DNA from 3 places in the Planosporangium spinosum genome. Region 3 is predicted to be linked to each of the others. Evidence: riboswitches for the same ligand, from Rfam matches in the RefSeq annotation. Region 3 holds a riboswitch; each other region holds the start of a gene.
The links. A riboswitch is a leader RNA that binds a small molecule or an ion and turns the genes downstream of it on or off. The one in region 3 is predicted to bind cobalamin.
Positions count from the first base shown of each region.

Region 1: linked by a shared signal. The riboswitch ahead of ACNTMW_RS32760 (CbtB domain-containing protein) and the one ahead of cobN (cobaltochelatase subunit CobN) in region 3 are both predicted to bind cobalamin.
Region 2: linked by a shared signal. The riboswitch ahead of ACNTMW_RS32735 (ribonucleoside-diphosphate reductase subunit alpha) and the one ahead of cobN (cobaltochelatase subunit CobN) in region 3 are both predicted to bind cobalamin.

Region 1 covers NZ_JBLYUB010000044.1:19,001-22,425, reverse strand. The annotation lists gene ACNTMW_RS32770 (hypothetical protein) at 1-272, shown strand, start outside; gene ACNTMW_RS32765 (CbtA family protein) at 627-1,364, opposite strand; gene ACNTMW_RS32760 (CbtB domain-containing protein) at 1,384-1,605, opposite strand; cobalamin riboswitch at 1,636-1,774, opposite strand; gene ACNTMW_RS32755 (hypothetical protein) at 2,138-2,299, shown strand; gene ACNTMW_RS32750 (FxsB family cyclophane-forming radical SAM/SPASM peptide maturase) at 2,309-3,425, shown strand, end outside.
Region 2 covers NZ_JBLYUB010000044.1:10,069-18,612, forward strand. The annotation lists gene ACNTMW_RS32710 (catalase) at 1-1,805, shown strand, start outside; partial or broken gene fecE (Fe(3+) dicitrate ABC transporter ATP-binding protein FecE) at 1,893-2,171, opposite strand; partial or broken gene ACNTMW_RS32720 (transposase) at 2,654-2,863, opposite strand; gene ACNTMW_RS32725 (hypothetical protein) at 2,905-3,213, opposite strand; gene ACNTMW_RS32730 (ribonucleotide-diphosphate reductase subunit beta) at 3,239-4,234, opposite strand; gene ACNTMW_RS32735 (ribonucleoside-diphosphate reductase subunit alpha) at 4,279-6,639, opposite strand; cobalamin riboswitch at 6,768-6,980, opposite strand; gene ACNTMW_RS32740 (histidine phosphatase family protein) at 7,647-8,216, shown strand; gene ACNTMW_RS32745 (hypothetical protein) at 8,213-8,544, opposite strand, start outside.
Region 3 covers NZ_JBLYUB010000019.1:41,772-50,315, reverse strand. The annotation lists gene cobN (cobaltochelatase subunit CobN) at 1-2,957, opposite strand, end outside; cobalamin riboswitch at 3,034-3,210, opposite strand; gene ACNTMW_RS23535 (YhjD/YihY/BrkB family envelope integrity protein) at 3,240-4,109, opposite strand; gene ACNTMW_RS23530 (MFS transporter) at 4,216-5,700, shown strand; gene ACNTMW_RS23525 (CsbD family protein) at 5,788-5,961, shown strand; gene ACNTMW_RS23520 (glycoside hydrolase family 13 protein) at 6,103-7,704, opposite strand; gene ACNTMW_RS23515 (sodium:solute symporter family protein) at 7,897-8,544, shown strand, end outside.

The DNA.
Region 1 (3,425 bases), on a different contig from region 3:
CGGACCAGCAGCCGCAGACCCCGCAGGGTCGGCCGTGGCAGCGGGTGCAAAAGCGCGGCCAGCCGCGCCCGATCGGCCGGTTCGAACCGGACCTGCTGCCCGCCGAGTTGGCGCTGCAACACTGCGAGCTGATGACGCAACGACAGGACCTCAACGTCCTTGTCGCGATCGCCGCCTGGCAGCAGTCGCAGCAACGCGAACAGGTTCGTGACGCCCAGGTACGCCAGTCGAAGGAGCACGAGTCGGCATCATCGCGCAGTCACCGACGATGATGGACGAGGAGGACGCCGACGACCTGACCAAGATCCAAGCTGCAGGACGAAGTCGCTTCCTACCAGCACTGACGCATTATTCGGCACGCACAAGGTCGGGCGGTCCCACTCCCAACCGGCCATGGACGTCGACAGCACAAACTCAGACCAGACCCGACCGTCCGGGTCTAGTCCGCGCGACGGTACGCCGGCTGTCGGTTGGCACCGAGGTGGGCCGGGCATGGGTGGCGTGTGTTGCGGTTAGTGGCGTTGCGGGCGGGGCCGACGCGGATGCCGGCAGCGGGTTGGTGCGGCCCCGCGTGGCGGCGTCCGCGCCGGCCACTGGGGCAGGGTCGGCCGGTGAGCGGGGCGGACTCAGGCCACGGCGACGGGCTCCGGGGTGCGGGCACGGCGGCGTTGGCTGCGGTCCGTGAGCGCGCCGAACAGCAGCCCGAGAGTGGCCCACAACACCAGCTGGGTACCCAACGAGGCCAGCCGGAAGTGCCACAGCACGGTCGCGGGGAAGTCTGCGGGTACCTCGTTGACCGCGGGCAGGAGTGCGGCGGCGACCGCGACGAGGGCGACGAACACGCCGACGGCGACGAGCACGGCGTTCCAGGCGCCGAGCCGGGCTGTCAAATTGCGGCCAAGCAGGGTCGCGCCGATCGCGGCGGCGACGGTGATGCCGATCATGGTGAAATACAGCGCGGTACGCCGGCCGATGGTCTCCTCGGCGCCGACCGCGGGCGGGTTGGCCGGGTATTTCAGGAACGGCACCAGTTCGACGGCGACGAACCCGGCCGCGGCGACCAGCAGCGCGGTGGCGCGGGCCGGCAGCCGGCCGAGCCGCCCGTAGGCGACCGCGAACGCGAGGGCGAAGATGCCGCCGAGCGCGGCGCCGTAGACCACGACCGCGGTGGCCAGTCCGATCGTGGACTGGATGGTGCGGCTGACCAGTTCGTGGTCGTGGTCGCCGGGTGGGGTGTGCGCGGCCTCGAACGCGATCGCGGAGTCGACCGGAGGCTCACCGAAGGCGGTGGCGAACAGGTAGGCGAGCAGCCCGCCGGCGATGCCGACGAGCATGCCGCGCACCAGCAGGGTACGTGCGCTCATGGTTGAGGACCGCCTGCCGTCAGTGGCAGGGGAAGCCGAGCAGGTGCCGGCCGTCGTGGGTGAACTCGTGCACCCAGTGGCCGCCGATCAGGGAGGTGGCGCCCTGTTCGGCGCCGACGAAGTAGATCGCGAGCGCGGCCAGCAGCAGCCCGAAGACCGCCCAGGGCAGCAGCTGCCGCAGGGGGATCGGCGCCGGGACCGGTGTCGCGGCGGGGGTGGGTAGAGCGGTGGCCTCGGCCATGACGAACCTCCTTGGGATCACGCGTCCCGCTTGGTGGTGTCGACGACGGCTCGGGGTCTGACTCCCGGTGCACCTCGCAAGGCGGACCGGCCACAGTGGCGCGACCGCGCCGGATTCTCACCGGCTTCCCGCACCGTCACAACGGTTGACTGTCGACGCTACGGGCCGTAGCCAGCTGCCGTCAACTGTCGTACACGTCACCGGCGCGGCGGCCGAGGACAGCGCCCGTGCGCCGGTGCGCCGGTGCGATGGAAATCCGCAAGGCCGAACAGCCATGGCCGAGGCCGATGCCCCGCCCGGTGGCCGCCGTCGGCGAACGCCCGCGGCGCTTACCGATGTCGCACCGCAGCCGCGCGCACAGCGAGTGATCCGCGCGGACAACACCCGAGCGGCGTCACGTGCGACCTGAGCCAGGGTGGACCTTGTCCGGATGGAGGGATATGTCGGTACGCGCAACCGTGACGACAACGCACCGTGTCCGACCATAAACTCACAGCACTCGCGCCGATGCGGAAGTGAGGTAGCCGTTCCGATGGATACAACTCGACGCCTCGACCAGCCCGCGAACCCCTTCGACAGTGTGGTCCTCACCGAGGCCATGCGCCGCGCCCGGCGACGCCTCGCGACCGAACGCGCCGCCGACGGCGGACCCGGCTCGTACGCCTCGCGTCCGGACCACTGCACCGCGCCGTAGCCGGTCACGATGGCCGTCGCGCTGACCACGTTCATTCTCAAGGTGGCCAGCCGCTGCAATCTTGACTGCGACTACTGCTACGTCTACCACCACGCCGACCAGTCCTGGCGCCACCAGCCCCGGTTCATGCCGCTGCCGGTGGCGCAGGCGGCGGCCCGGCGCGTCGCCGAGCACGCCGATGCCCACGGCGTCGGGCATGTGCTGGTGGTGCTGCACGGAGGTGAGCCGACCCTGGCCGGGCGTGAGCGCATCGACGCGTACTGCACGCTGATCCGCCGCACGATCCCCGAGCCCATCCGGGTCGACTTCGCCATGCAGTCCAACGGCAGCCTGCTCACCTCGGACTGGCTGCCGGTCCTGCAGCAGCACCGGATCAGGGTCGGGATCAGCCTGGACGGGCCCCGCGCGGTCAACGACCGGCACCGCCGGGATGTCGCCGGCCGGTCCAGCTACGACGCCACCGTCGCGGGCATCGAGCTGCTGCGTGAGCACGCCCCGGATTGCTACGGCGGCCTGCTGTGCGTGGTCGACCTCGCCGCCGACCCGGTCGCCGTCTACCAGCACCTCGCCTCGTTCGACCCGCCGATGATCGATTTCAACCTGCCCGACGCGCACTGGGACAACCCGCCACCCCGCCCGCCCGGCGACACCGCCGGCTACGGGCGGTGGCTGGTCGGAGTGTTCGAGGCGTGGGCCGCCGGCGCGGCGTACCGGCACTCGATCCGGTTCTTCGACGACGTCATCGGCCTGTCACTGGGCGCGACCAAGTCCACCGAGGCCCTCGGCCTGGCCCCGGTGACCCTGGTCGTCATCGAGTCCAACGGCGCGCTCCAGGGCGTGGACACCCTCAAGACCACCTTCGCCGGCGCACCCGACCTCGGCCTGACCGTCACCGACGACGCCCTCGACCGGGCGCTGGCCGCTGCGCAGGTCGCCGACCGGCAACAGGGCGTCGCCGCACTGAGCCCGACCTGCCGGCGCTGCGACCTGGTGGGCGTGTGCGGCGGCGGCTACCTGCCCCACCGGTACGCCGGCCGTAACGGCTTCGCCAACCCCTCGGTCTACTGCGCCGACCTGCAGGTGGTCATCCGGCACATCCAGCGCCGGTGCGGCCTGAGCGCCGCGC
Region 2 (8,544 bases), on a different contig from region 3:
GCTTCCTCAAGAAGGGGAAGAAGACCGACGTCTTCGTCCGGTTCTCCACCGTCCTCGGCTCGCGCGGGTCGGCCGACACGGTCCGCGACACCCGCGGCTTCGCGACGAAGTTCTACACCGACGAGGGCACCTTCGACCTCGTCGGCAACAACATCCCGGTCTTCTTCATCCAGGACGGCATCAAGTTCCCCGACATCATCCACGCCGGGAAGCCGCACCCGGACCGGGAGATCCCGCAGGCCCAGAGCGCGCACGACACGTTCTGGGACTTCGTCTCGCTGCACACCGAGGCGCAGCACCACACGATGTGGAACATGTCCGACCGGGGCATCCCGCGCTCGTACCGGATGATGGAGGGCTTCGGTATCCATACCTTCCGGCTGGTCAACGAGGCCGGGGAGACGGTGCTGGCCAAGTTCCACTGGAAGCCCAAGCTCGGCGTGCACTCCCTGACGTGGGAGGAGGCGCAGCTGCTCGGCGGTATGGACCCCGACTTCCACCGCCGCGACCTGTACGACGCGATCGAGGCCGGTGCCTTCCCCGAGTGGGAGCTGGGAATCCAGGTCTTCCCCGACACCCCGGACGAGACCTTCGAAGGCATCGACCTGCTCGACCCCACGAAGATCGTGCCGGAGGAGCTGGCGCCGGTACAGACGGTTGGGACGATGACGCTCAACCGGACGCCGACGAACTTCTTCGCCGAGGTCGAGCAGGTGGCCTTCCACCCCGGCCACCTGCCGCCGGGTATCGACGTCACCAACGACCCGCTGCTGCAGGCCCGGCTGTTCTCCTACCTCGACACCCAGATCACGCGGCTGGGCGGGCCGAACTTCGCGCAGATTCCGATCAACCGCCCGCATGCTCCGGTCAACGACATGCTGCGCGACGGCTTCCACCAGCACGCCGTCCACGCCGGGGTCGCGCCGTACAAGCCGAACTCGCTCGACGGCGGCAACCCGTTCGTTGCCGGCGACGGCGAGAGCGCGTTCGTCGACGTGCCCGTGACGGTGGCCGAGGCGACCAAGATTCGGGCGAACCCGGTCTCCTTCGACGACCACTACGGCCAGGCCCGCCTGTTCTGGCTGAGCATGTCGCCTTCTGAGCAGGAGCACATCATTCGCGCGTACACCTTCGAGCTGGGCAAGTGCTACGAGCAGGCGATCAAGGAGCGGCAGCTGCGGTGCCTGGCCAACATCGACCCGGTGCTGAGCCGGGAGGTGGCTACCGGGCTCGGGCTTCCCGCGCCGGAGCCGACCGTCCCGCTCGCGGACGTCGCGCCCAGTCCCGCGCTGTCCCAGGTGGGCAGGCAATGGCCGGCCGACGGCCGCATGGTCGGCATCGTCGTCGACCATGCGGCCGACCTCGACGGTGTCCGGGAGCTGCGCCAGGCGGTGTTCGCCGCCGGGATGGTGCCCCTGTTGATTGCTCCTCATGGCGGCATGCTGGGAGACCTTCCGGTGCAGCGGACCTTCGCCACCGGCCGGTCGATCGAGTTCGACGCGCTGCTGCTGGCCTGCGCACCGGTACCCGCACCGGACGCGCTTCCCGCCCGCGACGCCAAAGCCGGCGCGGGTGACCCGGCCACCACCGTGGACCCGCGCGTTGCGCTCCTTGTCGACGAGTGCTGGCGGCACGCCAAGGCGATCGGCGCCTGGGGCGCGGGCGTCTCCGTGCTGACGCAGGCCGGGGTCGTCGGCACGCCCGGCGTCGTCACCGGTGACTCCGCGATGGAGGTCTTCACCGACGTACAGAAGCTGATGGCCGCCCACCGCGTCTGGGAGCGGTTCCCCGCGACAGTCGCCTGAGCGCACCCCAAACCGACACCGGGCTGCCCTCCGCTTCAGGCGGAGGGCAGCCCGCGACATTCCGTAGGAGGCCCAGGTGGTGGACCCTCACGTGGTTGCCCCGGTGGTGGTCCTCGCCGCCGGCACGACCAGGGGAGTGCCGGTGTCCGGGTCGTCGATCACCCGGCACGCCAGGCCGAAGACCGCTTCGATCAAGTCCGCCGTGACGACCTCGGCGGGCGGGCCCTCGGCCACCACCCGCCCGCTGCGCATCGCGATCAGGTGGGTGGCGTACCGCGCCGCGTGGTTGAGGTCGTGCAGCACGGCGACCAGGGTGCGGCCCTGCTCCGCGTGCAGCCGGGCGCACAGGTCGAGGATGTCGAACTGCTGGTGCTGCGGCACGAGGTGGCGGTGCTGCGGCGGCAGGTGGCGCCGCCGTGGGTTGATTGGGCCTACCGGGCGGTACCGGCCGGTCTGGCGCGGTTGCGGGCGGGTTGTTCGTGTGGCCGGCAACGCTGCTGCGCTGGCATCGGGATTTGGTGCGCCGGCGGTGGAGGTACCCGAGCCGGCGCGGTCGACCGCCGATCCGTGCCGAGATCCGCAGCCTGGGCTTTCCCCGAGATATGGACACCCCTTTGTCTGGATCTCTGATCCAGACAAAGGGGTGTCCCGTTGGGGCGTGGCCCTAGGCCGTATCTCGACGTGCGTGTAGCCATTCGTTGATGGCGGTGACGTGGAGGGTGGCTTCGTAGCGGACGGCGAGTTTGTCGAACCTGGTGGCCACGGCGCGGTGGCGTTTGAGCTGGTTGATGCCGCACTCCACGGCATGACGCCGCTTGTAGGTCTCGGGGTCGAAGGCAGGTGGTCGGCCCGTACACCGCCTGCCAGGAGCCGTAACACGCCGGCACGTCCCGCCACGGCGCATCCACCCGCACCCGCCACCGGATGCCGTCGATGAGTTGCCGCCTTGTCCATTGCGGCGGCCGACCGGGTCGCTTGCCCGCGGGCAGCAACGGCTCCAACCGCGCCCACTGCGCGTCGGTGAGGCCGAACCGCCTCGTCACCGCTATGGTGGCCACGAGGTCTCCGGTGTTCAGGTTCTTCTTAGTCGATGAACCCTCTACCGGAGACCTCGCCTTCTATCGATCACCGACACGCCGAACGTACTTCGAGACACGGCCTGGTCGGCGCGGCGCAGCGGGAGCGTCTCGCGCAGGGCCGGTTCGTCGACCTGGATGACGCGCAGCCCGGTCGCCTCCAGGTCGTGGCACTCGTCGCGCAGGGCGAGCGCGACCTGGTCGGCGGTGTCAGACAGGGCCTGGTCGGTGCGCACGAACGACCAGGCCAGGATGGTGACCGGGCCGGTGAGCATGCCCTTGATGTGGCGTCCCGTCCGTGCGGCCGGGGCGGACCCGGCGCTGCCGCCCACGCTGGCGGGCGGCAGCGCCGGCCAGTCAGAAGTCGTCGTCGAAGCTGACGGTGCCGGTGACCCCGACCTGGTATGCCGAGACGCGGCGTTCGAAGAAGTTGGACAGCTCCTGGACGTCCTGTAGTTCCATGAACGCGAACGGGTTGCGGCTACCGTACATGGGTTGGATGCCGAGCATGGCGAGCCTGCGGTCGGCGACGTGCTGCAGGTATTCGCGCATGTCGGCCAGCGACATTCCGGAGATGCCCTGGTCGAGCAGGTCGGCGGCGAACTGGACCTCGCACTCCACCGCCTCGGCGAGCATCTCCTTGACCTGCCGCTGCATCTGCTCGTCGAACAGGTCCGGTTCCTCGGCGCGTACGGCATCGACCACGTCGAACGCGAACGCCATGTGCATGCTCTCGTCGCGGAACACCCAGTTGGTGCCGGACGCGAGGCCGTGCAGCAGCCCACGGGAGCGCAGGAAGTACACGTAGGCGAAGGCGCCATAGAAGAACAGGCCTTCGATGCACGCGGCGAAGCAGATCAGGTTGAGCAGGAACGCCCGCCGGTCGTCGCGGCTGCGCAGCTCGCGCAGGTCGAAGATGGAGTCGATCCAGCGGAAACAGAACTCGGCCTTGCGGGCGATCGACGGGATGTTCTCCACCGCGGCGAACGCCGCGAACCGCTCGGCCTCGTCCGGGACGTAGGTGTCGAGCAGGTTGAGGTAGAACTGGACGTGGACGGCCTCCTCGAACAGCTGCCGGGACAGGTAGAGCCGGCCCTCCGGGGAGTTGACGTGCTGGTAGAGGTTGAGTACCAGGTTGTTGGCGACAATGGTGTCGCCGGTGGCGAAGAACGCCACTAGCCGGGACACCAGGTGCCGCTCCGCGGGGGAGAGCCTGGCCAGGTCGGGCAGGTCGGAGTGCAGGTCGACCTCCTCGACCGTCCAGGTGTTTTTGATCGCGTCCTTGTACCGGTCGAAGAAGTGCGGGTAGCGCATCGGCCGCAAGGTCAGGTCCATGCCGGGGTCGAGCAGCATGTGTCGGGTGGCGGACTCGGCGGTGCGGGGATCGGCAACGGTGTTCACTGGCAGGCCTCGCAGGTCTCGGGGTTTTCCAGGGAGCAGGCGACCGCGTCGGTGTCGGCGGCTGCGACCGGGGTGATCGCGACGGTGGCCTGCTGGATGCGGGTCGCGGGGCGCGACCGCAGGTAGTAGGTGGTCTTCAGCCCGGCCTTCCAGGCGTGCAGGTACATCGAGGAGAGCTTGCCGATGGTCGGCGCGCTCAGGAACAGGTTCAGCGACTGGGACTGGTCGACGTAGGGCGCGCGGGCGGCGGCCAGGTCGATCAGCGCCCGCTGCGGCAGCTCCCAGGCGGTGCGGAACAGCTTCCGCACGTCTTCGGGCAGGTCGGCGATCCCCTGCACGGAGCCCTCGGCGCGTTTGATCTGCTCGCGGACCTGCGCGGTCCACAGTCCCCGCGCCTTCAGCTCGCGGACCAGGTAGTTGTTGACCTGCAGGAACTCCCCGGACATGGTCTCGCGCTTGAACAGGTTGGACACCTGCGGCTCGATGCACTCGTAGCAGCCGGCGATCGAGGCGATCGTCGCCGTGGGGGCGATGGCGACCAGCAGCGAGTTACGCAGGCCGTGCTCGGCGATCCGGGCGCGCAGTGCGGCCCAGCGTCCGGTCTGGACGGGCTGCGCGCCCCACAGGTCGGGGTGCAGGACACCCTGCGCGGCGCGGGTCTGCGGGTACGCCGGGTGTGGGCCGAACCGCTCGGCCAGGCCGGCCGAGGTCTCCAGCGCGGTCAGGAAGATCTCCTCCTGCACCCGGGTGGACAGCTCCCGCGCCTCGGCCGAGTCGAACGGCAGGCGCAGCGTGAAGAACACGTCCTGCAGCCCCATCACGCCCAGTCCGACCGGCCGCCAGCGCGGGTTCGATGCGGCGGCCTGCGCGGACGGGTAGTAGTTGATGTCGATCACCCGGTCCAGGAACACGACCGCGGTGCGCACCGTTGCCCTTAGTTTTTCCCAGTCGACGCCGTCGGCGGTGACGTGCGCGCCCAGGTTGATCGAGCCGAGGTTGCACACGGCGGTCTCGTCGTCGGAGTTGACCTCGAGGATCTCGGTGCACAAGTTGGACAGGTGGATGGTGTTGCCCGGGGCGCCGGTCTGGTTGGACAGCCGGTTGGACGGGTCCTTGAACGTCATCCAGCCGTTGCCGGTCTGCGCGAGGGTGCGCATCATCCGCCCGTACAGGTCCCGGGCCTTCACGGTGCGCACGGCCTTCTTCTCCGCGACCCGGTAGGCGGCGTCGAACGCCTCGCCGTACAGATCGGGCAGGTCGGGGGCGTCGGACGGGTCGATCAGCGACCAGTCGGCGTCGGCCTCGACCCGGCGCATGAACTCGTCCGGGATCCAATGGGCCAGGTTCAGGTTGTGCGTGCGGCGGGACTCCTCCCCGGTGTTGTCGCGCAGTTCCAGGAACTCCTCGACATCGGGGTGCCAGGGCTCCAGGTAGACGCAGGCGGCGCCCTTGCGCCGGCCGCCCTGGTTGACCGCGGCCACGCCGGCGTCGAGGGTCTTGAGGAACGGCACGATCCCGTTCGAGCGGCCGTTCGTGCCGCGGATCAGCGCGCCGCGGCCGCGCACCCGCGACCAGGAGATGCCGATGCCGCCGGAGAACTTCGACAGCCGCGCCACCTGGTGGTACCGCTCGTAGATGGAGTCGAGCTCGTCGCGCGGCGAGTCGACCAGAAAGCACGACGACATCTGGGTGTGCCGGGTGCCGGAGTTGAACAGCGTCGGCGAGCTGGGCAGGTAGGCCACCGACGACATCAGCCGGTAGAAGCCGATCGCCTCGCCGGGATCGGCCGACAGACCGCACGCCACCCGCAGCAGCCAGTACTGCGGCGTCTCCACCACCAGCCGCGACTCGGGATGGTGCAGCAGGTACCGGTCGGTGACCGTGCGCAGACCGAAGTACTCGAAGCGCAGATCCCCGGCCGGATCGACCGCGTCGTCGAGCTTGCGGGCGTTGCCCGCCACGAACGCGGCCGTCTCGTCACCGATCAGTCCCTGATCGTGGGCGTACCGGATGGACTGGCTGAAGCTCGCTACACCCTGGTTGCGGACCTCCTTGTCGACGTACGCGGCGAGCAGCCGGGCGGCCAGCTTCGAGTACTGCGGTTCCTCGCCGATCAGCTCGGCGGCGGTCTGGATCGACAGCTTGTCCAGCTCGGCGGTGCTCGCCCCGTCGTACAGGCCGCTGATCGTCTTCGTCGCGACCCGCAGCGGGTCCACCTCGTCCAGGTCGGCGACCCACCGCTCGACCGCTCGGACGATCTTGCCGACGTCGACCGGCTCGGTGTCGCCGTTGCGTTTGCGGACCTGCATCACGTGCCGGCGCTCCGGCGCGGTGGTCTGGTCTTGCGTGACCGTCATGTCCCCCTCCTCGGGCACTCACCGACGGTCGTCGGGCGCGCGAGGGGACGCCACCGGTCCCGCGGCGACACGCGTGGTCCGGCTGTGGCGTCGGCCGTCCCGCGCGGCCGCCGACCGCCGCACACCGGTCGGCGTGCGGCGCGCTGGCAGGTCTTCGGACTCGCGGGCGTGACCACTGAAGGGTCGCCTACTGGCCGTCGCTTCCCAGACCGTGTGGTCCAGTGCTTCGTTGACGGCGGTCGTTCCCACTCACCGCTGCGGGGCAGTCCCGGATTTCCACCGGGTTCCCTGTTGCCACGGCCGCCTTGACGGACGGCCGAACCAGCTGCGGACGACACCATATATGGGTGCGCTCGCGAAGTCACACACAACATCTCGTATCGGCGTGTCGTCCGTGCGGCCCCGCCTCGAAGAACCCGATTCACGGCCGAGTCGATCCAGCGACACCATGACCTGCGTGTCACGGGGCCGCGCGCATCCGAACATGCGGGGGCCGGCTCGGGCCGGTCGGCGTTCGTGCCGGACGATTTGTCGAAGGAGCACCTCGTGCAGTCGGCCGCCGATCGGGCCGCGTGCCGTCAGTGGGTTCTGCTTGCAAGTGGACACTCGGCCGCAGCCGACGAGCGCGCGGACGAGCGTGGTTGGGGCGACCAGGTCGTTCTCGACGGGTGCGGGGGTGGCGATCACGGCGCCCCAAGGTCCGTGGTCGTGTCTTTGGACACGCCGAGTTGCTGGCCAGGTTGGCTGGACGGTGCCGACCCTCCGGACGTTCCTGGTTTGATCTTGTTCGAGAACCAATCGATTCCCAGGCAAGATCGTCCTGTTGGGTGGGCCAGTGGCGTACCTGTGTGACTAGGCTGCGGCTTGGTCGCGGGTGCGCCGCGTTCGTCACGTCCACCGTGGTTGGTGTGCGCCGCCGTTCGAGCTGTGTCGTGGCTACCCATGGAGTGAGTGGGTCGCGTCGTTGGTGGCGGTAGACGTCCATGGTGTGGGAGGGAGGGCGGGACGTGGGTACCCGGCTGGTGCTGGTCAGTCACGCGCCGACCGCGGCGACGCGGGCGGCGGCATTTCCCGACGACGAGCCGCTCGACGAGCGCGGTCTGGCCGGCGCGTCCGCGGCGACCGGGGTGTTCCGGCGGGTGGCGGCCGCCTACAGCTCTCCGGCGCGCCGCTGCGTGCAGACCGCCGCCGCGCTCGGTCTGGAACCGGAGATCGTTGCGGCGCTGCGCGACGGTGACGTGGGCCGGTGGGCGGGTCGTACCCTCGCCGAGGTCGAGGCGGCCGCGCCGGACGCGGTCGCCGCGTGGCTGACCGACCCCGTCGCCGCTCCGCACGGCGGGGAGTCGGTCGTCGAACTGCTCACCCGGGCGCGCGAGTGGCTGGACGAGCTGCCGGCCGTAACCGGCACGATCGTCGCGGTCACCCACCCGAGCGTCATCCGCGCGGCCGTCGTCGGCGTACTCGCGTCGCCCCCGGCCTCGTTCTGGCGCGTCGACGTGGTGCCGCTGCGCCAGACCGTGCTGACCGGCGGACCGGGACGCTGGACGCTGCGCGCGACGGGCCTGCCGATCGGCTAGGTCCGGACGGGGGCGGGCCGGGTGCGCGGCCGGCCGATCTGCTGGAGCAGCAGCTCGTCGGGGACGGGTACGCGGCCCGGGCCGCCGTCGAGGATCCACGCCTGCAGCCGGTCGAGCGCGTACTCGTCGACCAGGCCGAACCAGACCGGCCGGCCGCCGCATGCGCGGCCGGCGGGTGAGGGCCGGACCACGACCACGTCGGCGTGCTCGCACGGGCCCAGGCACTCGCTGGTGCGTACCGTCGCGGCTGCCGGATGTCGCGTCGCGAACCGCTCCAACCGGGTCAGTCGGGCGGCGTGGTCGACGTCGGGGTTCTTGGCGGCGCTGC
Region 3 (8,544 bases):
CCGTACGCGCCGGGTTTGGAGCCGAAGATCCGGGTGGTGGCCCGCCGCCAGTCGCCGTGCGTGTCCGCGTCCGCCACCGCGTGCGCCCGGACGAAGTTCTGATCCGCCGGTTCGTCGAGGGCCGCCACGGCCGCGACCGCATCGTCGAGCAGCCCGACGACGTGCGGGAAGGCGTCCCGGAAGAAGCCGGAGATGCGCACGGTCACGTCGACCCGGGGCCGGCCCAGCTCGGCCAGCGGTACCACCTCGAAGCCGGTGACCCGGCGGGAGGCGTCGTCCCAGGTGGGCCGGCAGCCCAGCAGGGCCAGGACTTCGGCGATGTCGTCGCCCTGGGTACGCATGGCGGACGTACCCCACACGGTGAGGCCGACCAGTGCCGGCCACTCGCCGGTGTCCGCGCGGTGGCGCTCCAGCAGCGAGTCCGCGAGCGCCCGGCCGACCTCCCAGGCGTTGCGCGACGGGATCGCCTTCGGGTCGACCGAGTAGAAGTTGCGCCCGGTCGGCAGCACGTTGACCAGGCCGCGGGTCGGCGAGCCGGACGGGCCGGCCGGGACGTACCCGCCGTCGAGGGCGTGCAGGACGCTGCCGATCTCACCGGTGGTGGCGTCGAGGCGGGGTACCACCTCGGTGGCGGCGAACCGCAGCACGCCCTCCACCTGCGGCACGGGGCCACCGAGGACCTCGGCGACGACGGCGGGCACGGAGTCGGCCGCCCAGCCGAGCGTCTCGCAGCCCACGACCAGTTTGCGGGCGAGGTCCTCCAGCCGGTCGACGAGGTCGGCCGCGCTGGTCGCGGGCCCGTCGACGACCTCGGTGAGCGCCGGCGGGGTCGCCGCCGGCGCGATCCCGGCCAGCAGGTCGGCCTCGGACAGCCCGAGGTGCGTCGCCAGGGCGGCGCGCAGACCGGGGTGGGCATGCCGGCCGCCCCACACCTGCCGCGCCCGCAGGACCGCCAGGACCAGGTTGACCCGCGCCTCGGCCTGCGGCGCGGCGCCCAGGACGTGCAGGCCGTCGCGGATCTGGGAGTCCTTGATCTCGCACAGGTACCCGTCGACGTGCAGAATGAAGTCGTCGAAGTCGTCCTCACCGGGCATCTCGGACTGGTGCAGGTCGTGGTGGAGCTGGGCGGCCTGGATCAGCGTCCAGACCTGGGCCCGCACCGCCGGCAGCTTCGCCGGGTCCAGCGCCTGCACGGTCGCGTACTCGTCGAGCAGCTGCTCCAGCTTCGCCAGGTCGCCGTACGTGTCGGCGCGGGCCATCGGGGGCACCAGGTGGTCGACGATGGTGGCGTGCCCCCGACGCTTGGCCTGGGTGCCCTCCCCCGGGTCGTTGACGATGAACGGGTACACCAGCGGCAGGTCGCCGAGTACGGCGTCCGGGGCGCAGGCGGCGGACAGGCCGAGCCCCTTGCCGGGCAGCCACTCGAGGGTGCCGTGCTTGCCCAGGTGCACGACGGCGTCGACGTTGCCGGCCAGCCACCGGTACGCGGCGAGGTAGTGGTGTGAGGGCGGCAGGTCAGGGTCGTGGTAGATCGCGATCGGGTTCTCACCGAAGCCGCGCGGCGGCTGGATCATCAGCGTCACGTTTTGAAATTGCAGTCCGGCCAGCACTATTGCCTTATCGGGTCCGTCGCCGTCGACGTACAGCTCGCCCGGCGGCTCGCCCCACGCGTCCAGCATGTCGGCGCGCAGCGACTCCGGCAGCGCGTCGAACCAGCCCCGGTAGTCGGACAACGGAACCCGGATCGGCGCCGCCGCCAACTGGTCCTCGGTCAGCCACTCCACGTCGTGGCCACCGGCCGCGATCAGCGAGTGGATCAGCGCGTCGCCGTCTTGAGGGAACTCGCCCACGGCGTACCCGGCCGCGCGCAGCGCCCGTAGCAGGGAGACCGCCGAGGCGGGGGTGTCCAGGCCGACCGCGTTGCCGACGCGCGAGTGCTTCGTCGGGTACGACGACAGCACGATCGCCAGCCGCTTGTCGCGGTTGTCGACGCGCCGAAGCCGGGCGTACGCCAGCGCGATGCCGGCCACCCGCGCGGCGCGCTCCGGGTCGGCGAGGTACACCGGGATACCGTCCGGGCCGGCCTCCTTGAACGAGAACGGCACCGTGATCAGTCGGCCGTCGAACTCCGGGATCGCCACCTGCATCGCCGCGTCCATCGGGCTCAGCGCGGCGTCGGAGCCGGCCCACTGGGCGCGGCTCGACGTGAGGCAGAGCCCCTGGAGCACCGGTACGTCCAGCGCCGCGAGCGCCTCCACCGACCAGGCGTCGGAGTCGCCGCCCGCACTCGCGTCGGCGGCCGTGGTGCCACCCGCCGCGAGCACCGTCACCACCAGCGCGTCGCAGCGCCCCAGCAGTTCGGCGAGGCCGTCGTCGACCGCGCGCAGCGACGACGCGAAGATCGGCAGCGCGTTGGCGCCCTGCTCCTCGATCGCGGCCGCGAGGGTGTCGACGAACGCGGTGTTGCCGGCGAGAGCGTGTGCCCGGTAGAACACGACCCCGACGGTCGGCCGGTCGGGCCGTTGGTCGTGGGTGCCGTGCACACCGTAGGCCGGCGCCGGCGCGGGTGCCGCGAACCCCTCGCCGGTGAGCAGCACCGTGTCGGACAGGAACCGGTACAGCTCGCGCAGGTTGTCCGGGCCACCCTCGACCAGGTAGCGCTGCGCGTCTCCGACCACGCCGGTGGCCGCGGTCGACAGCGCGGTCAGCTCGGCGTCCGGGGTGGCCTCACCACCGAGCGCCACCACCGGCAGCCCGGCACGCCGCACCTCGTCCAGACCCTCGGGCCAGGTACGCCGGCCGCCGAGCAGCCGGACCACGGCGAGCGCCGCGCCGTCGAGCAGGCCGGGCACGTCCGCGGGATCGAGCCGGGTCGGATTGGCCACCCGCCAGTCGGCGCCGCTGGCCCGGGCCGCGAGCAGGTCGGTGTCGGCGGTGGAAAGCAGGACGAACGTCATGAGAGGCAACTCCCGTCGGGGTCCGCGCCCCGGTCGCAGGGTCGTAGGTGGGGACTTCTCGTCCCCCGGCGGCCGGAGTCTCCTGGCTCCCGGATCGACACGTACGACTGCTCTGGCTCGGCGCTCGACGCTGCGCAGCGCCCCAGAGCAGTCGCCCCTCCGCCTTCCCACCGGCGTGTGCCGGCCGTGGCATGGGTGAGGGTCGCTCCCCGGTGACAGTGGCGGGACCGCCCCGGATTCGCACCGGGTTCCTCCACTGCCGCCGTCGCGGATGCTACGGCATCACGGATCGCCCGGCGGCGCCGATCCACTGCCGGGTGACGGGTGCGGGGCGACGAGCCGGCCCAGTTGCCGCGTGAACACGTACCCGACCAGGACGACGACGTGGAGCACGTACAGCCACAGCGCGACGGCGACGACCGCGCCCACGGCGGCGAACCCGCCGAACGGCAGCCCCAGGTTCAGCGGCAGCGACCAGAACAGCACGAAGCCGTGCAGGAAGCCGGACAGGTTAGCCGCCGCGAACGACCCGCCGGCGGTGGCCGCCGGCCAGGGCGGGCGCGCCGGGCCGACGAACCGGTACACCCAGATCACCACCGGGCTGAGTGCGAGCCACACGCCCAGGAACGACACCACCACCGCCGCGACGCTGGCCAGGCCGCCCCGGCCGAGCAGCCCGGCCGCCCAGGGCAGCGCCAGCAGCAGCGCCAGCAGCAGCCCGGGGCCCGCGGCGAGCAGCGGCAGCACGAGCAGCCGGCCGCGCCACCCGATGGCCCGCTCCCGCCGCGCCGCGGCACCGCCGGCCAGCGACACCAGTGAGCGGCGCAGCCCCTCGCCGTACAGGGTGGCGGGCAGCAGCGCCGCCACCGCCTGGGCGGCGGACAGGTGCAGTCCGGCCGTCACCAGCCTCGTGGCGGCAAGGTTCGCGCCCAGTTCGGCCGGGAACGCGGCAGCCACCCGACCGGCGCGCGCCGCCAACCGGTCGGTGCCCACGATCGCCGCGGCCAGCCGCAGGGTGAGCAGGCTGACGGGTACCACGGCGATCCCGCCGTAGAACGTGGTGGCCGCGGCGTGCAGCGCCAGGTCACGGCCGCGCAGCGCGCCGACGACCCTGCCGATCAGCCGGCGCGGCACGGCGCGCAGCGTCCCCACGTCCCCTCCAGATATTGTTTTGTGCCGATCGGTAGTTAATGGTCGTTAAGGTGTCGAGTTTGGGCAGTCAGCGGCATGGGCAAGACCGCTGACACGGAGGTGCCCAATGACCAGTTCCCCACAAACAGTCCGCAGCGACGTACCGGCCCGTATCGACCGGCTGCCCTGGGCGCGGTTCCACTGGCTGGTGGTCGTCGCCCTCGGCGTGGCCTGGGTGCTCGACGGCCTGGAGATCCAGATGGCGGCGTCGATCGCCTCGGTACTCAAGGACCAGAACACCCTCCACCTGACCGCGGGCGAGGTCGGCCTGACCGCCTCGGTCTACCTGCTCGGCGAGGTGGTCGGCGCGCTGGTGTTCGGGCGGCTGTCCGACCGGCTGGGCCGGCGCAACCTGTTCCTGGTCACCCTGGGCATCTACCTGGTTTTCAACGGCCTGTCCGGGTTCGCCTGGAACCTGTGGTCGTTCCTGGCGATGCGGTTCATCGCCGGCATGGGCATCGGCGGCGAGTACACCGCGATCAACTCGGCCATCGACGAACTGATCCCGGCGCGCTACCGGGGCCGGGTCGACATCGCGATCAACGGCACGTACTGGCTGGGTGCCATGATCGGCGCCGCGTCCCAACTGGTCCTACTCAACCCGGACATCCTGCCCAAGGACCTCGGCTGGCGGATGAGCCTGTTCGTCGGCCCGGTCATCGGCCTGGCGATCTGGCAGCTGCGCAAGCACGTCCCGGAGAGCCCGCGGTGGCTGCTCACCCACGGCCGCGCCGAGGAGGCCGAGCGGACGGTCGCCCGGATCGAGGAGCACGTCCGCGCCGACGGCAAGGAGCTGACCGCGCTGAGCGAGGACGCCACCATCGAGGTGAAGCCGACCGACACCGTGACATACCGGCAGATCGCCCGCGTCATGCTGCGCGAGTACCCGAGCCGGTCGGTACTGGGTTTCGCAATGCTGGTGACCCAGTCGTTCCTGTACAACGCGATCTTCTTCACGTACGGGCTGGTCCTGTCGGGCTTCTACCACATCCCCGACCAGCGCATCCCGTGGTACTTCTTCCCGTTCGCGCTCGGTAACCTGGCCGGCCCGCTGCTGCTCGGCCGCCTGTTCGACACGGTGGGCCGCAAGCCGATGATCGCCGGCACCTACCTGGTGTCCGCGGCGATCCTGGCGATCAGCGGGTACCTGTTCTGGATCGGCGCGCTCAACGCGGTCACCCAGACGATCCTGTGGTGCGTCGTATTCTTCATCGCCTCCGCCGGCGCGTCCAGCGCGTACCTGACCGTCAGCGAGATCTTCCCGATCGAACTGCGGGCGCAGGCGATCTCGTTCTTCTTCGCGGTCGCGCAGTTCTTCGGCGGCGTCGTCGCCCCCTGGATGTTCGCCCGCCTCATCGGCGACGCCAAGGACCCGACGCCGCTGTTCATCGGGTACCTCGTCGGCGCCGGCCTGATGGCCGTCGGCGGCCTGGTCGCGCTGTTCTACGCGGTACCGGCCCACGGCCGCTCGCTGGAGCACGTGGCCAAGCCGCTGTCGGTGGTGTCGCGGACGCCGTCGATCGACGGTACGCGCCGGGCCGCGACAGCCTGACGGAAGCCGCGCCGGGCCGGCGGTGTGATTGAGGTTGTCGGCCGGCGGGTAAGTAACCGGTAGTCCGCTAGGGACCTGGAGGTTGACATGGGCTACGACGACAAGCTGGAAAACCAGTCCGAGAACCTTGCCGGCAAGGTCAAGGAGGGCGTCGGCAAGGCGACCGACGACGAGAGCCTCGAGGCCGAAGGCAAGGGCGACCAGTTCAAGGCCAACATCAAGCAGGCCGGCGAGAAGATCAAGGACGCTTTCAAGCGCTGACCGGATCTTCCACCGAATGCGGCGGGGGCGCCCGGAGATCTCCGGGCGCCCCCTTGCCACAACGTCCGGGACGTTGTGGTCTCGGGCCACCCCGATGACCACAACGTCCCGGACGTTGTGGTCACCAGGGGCAAGTCACGGTCAGACGAGCGCCCACACCGCCGTGTCGACCGGCACCCGGCCGTCGCCGTCGAGTTCGCCGCTGGCCAGCAGGACCCGCGCCCCGGCCGGCAACACCACCGGTTCGTCGCCCAGGTTCGCCACCACCATGACCTCGCCGTTACGGAAGGCCACCACGTCCGGGCCGGCGCCGTCGTCCCAGGTCACGTCCCCGGCGCCGAGCCCGTGCGCCCGGCGCAGCCGCAGCGCCTCCCGGTACACCTCGTAGGTCGACCCCGCGACCCCGCGCTGGCGGCCGAGCGCGTACCGGTCCCAGACCGGCGGCTGGGGCAGCCAGCTCGCCGTCCCCGGGCCGAAGCCGTACGACGGGCCACCCGGCTCCCACGGGACCGGCACCCGGCAGCCGTCCCGGCCGCGCACCTTGTGGCTGGACCGCTCCCAGGTAGGGTCCTGGCGCACCTCGTCGGGCAGCGTGGTGTGCTCGGGCAGGCCCAGCTCCTCCCCCTGGTACAGGTAGGCCACGCCGGGCAGCGCGAGCATCAGCGTCGTCGCGGCGCGGGCCCGGCGCAGGCCGAGCTGCTCGTCCGGCTGCGGGTCGTCCGCGCCGATGCCGACCCGGTCGTTGTTGGTCCGCGGGTAGCCGAACCGGCTGGGATGGCGGACCACGTCGTGGTTGGACAGCACCCAGGTGGTGGGCGCGCCGACGGCCCGACAGACCGCCAGGGACGAGTCGACCACCGCGCGGATCTCGGCGGGCGACCACGGCGTCAGCAGGTACGCGAAGTTGAACGCCTGGTGCATCTCGTCGGGCCGCACGTAGCGGGCCATCCGCTCGACCGGGTCCACCCACGCCTCGGCGACCAGGATCCGCTCACCGGGGTACCCGTCGAGGATGCGCCGCCAGTCGCGGTAGATGTCGTGCACGCCCTCCTGGTCCCACATCGGCTGGTCGCCGTCGCGCAGCGCGGGCGGCGGCGGGGTCACCGCGTCGCTGGGTGCCTGCCACCGCTTGACCAGGCCGTGCGCCACGTCGACCCGGAAGCCGTCGACGCCCCGGTCGAGCCAGAACCGCAGCACGTCCGCGAACTCCGCGCGGACCTGCGGGTTGTCCCAGTTGAGGTCGGGCTGGCGCACGTCGAACAGGTGCAGGTACCACTGGCCGTCCGGCACCTGGGTCCACGCGGAGCCGCCGAAGACGCTGTCCCAGTCGTTGGGCTCGTCGCGGAACACGTACCGGTCGCGTTCCGGGCTGCCCGGGCCGGCCGCGAGCGCCGCCGTGAACCAGGGGTGCTCGTCGGAGGTGTGGTTGGGCACCAGATCGACGATCACCCGCAGGCCGAGGGTGTGCGCGCGGGCGACCAGCGCGTCGAAGTCGGCGAGGGTACCGAACAGCGGATCGACGTCGCGGTAGTCGGAGACGTCGTACCCGGCGTCGGCCTGCGGCGACGGGTAGAACGGTGACAGCCACACCGCATCGACGCCCAGATCGGCGAGGTGGTCCAGGCGCGCGGTGATACCCGGCAGATCACCCAGGCCGTCGCCGCCGGAGTCGGCGAACGAACGAGGGTAGATCTGGTAGATCACGGCGTCGCGCCACCAGGGGGTACTCAGCTCGGTAGTCACAGAAAGGCGACGATAGCCGACCCGGCGTCGCCACGGCCGGCGGAGTGACCGCCGTACCGGTGGGCGGAGCGGCCACCGACGCGGTGGCGGAGCGGCCGGGCGGATCGTGATCCATTTGAGGCGGTTGAATATCCCCCGTTGGGGGAACACCTCCGTTCGACCGGGATCTCTACCCCGGTGACGGGAGGAACGGTGGACACCCTTGCGCAGAGCGGACTGCGCCTCGACCTGAACATTCTCGATTACCTGCTTCTCGCGTTGTACTTCACCACCGTCCTCGGGGTGGGGTTCGCGGTACGGCGGGCCATCTCCACGAGCGCGGACTTCTTCCTCTCCGGCCGGGCGCTACCGGCCTGGGTGACGGGTCTGGCGTTCGTATCGGCCAACCTCGGGGCGATCGAGATCCTCGGCATGGCGGCCAACGGCGCCCAGTACGGCATGATGACGGTGCACTACTACTGGATCGGCGCGGTGCCGGCCATGGTGTTCCTGGGCATCGTGATGATGCCGTTCTACTACGGCTCCAAGGTGCACAGCGTCCCCGAGTACCTGCGGCGGCGCTTCAACGCACCGGCCCACCTGCTCAACGCGATCTCGTTCGCGGTCGCCCAGGTCCTCATCGCCGGCGTCAACCTGTACGCCCTGGCGCTGGTCATGCAGGCGCTCGTCGGGTGGCCGCTGTGGCTGTCGATCATCGTCGCGGCCGCGTTCGTGCTGGTGTACATCACCCTCGGCGGACTGTCCTCGGCGATCTACAACGAGGTGCTGCAGTTCTTCGTGATCCTCGCCGGCCTGGTGCCCATCACGGTGCTCGGCCTGATCAAGGTCGGTGGCCTGTCC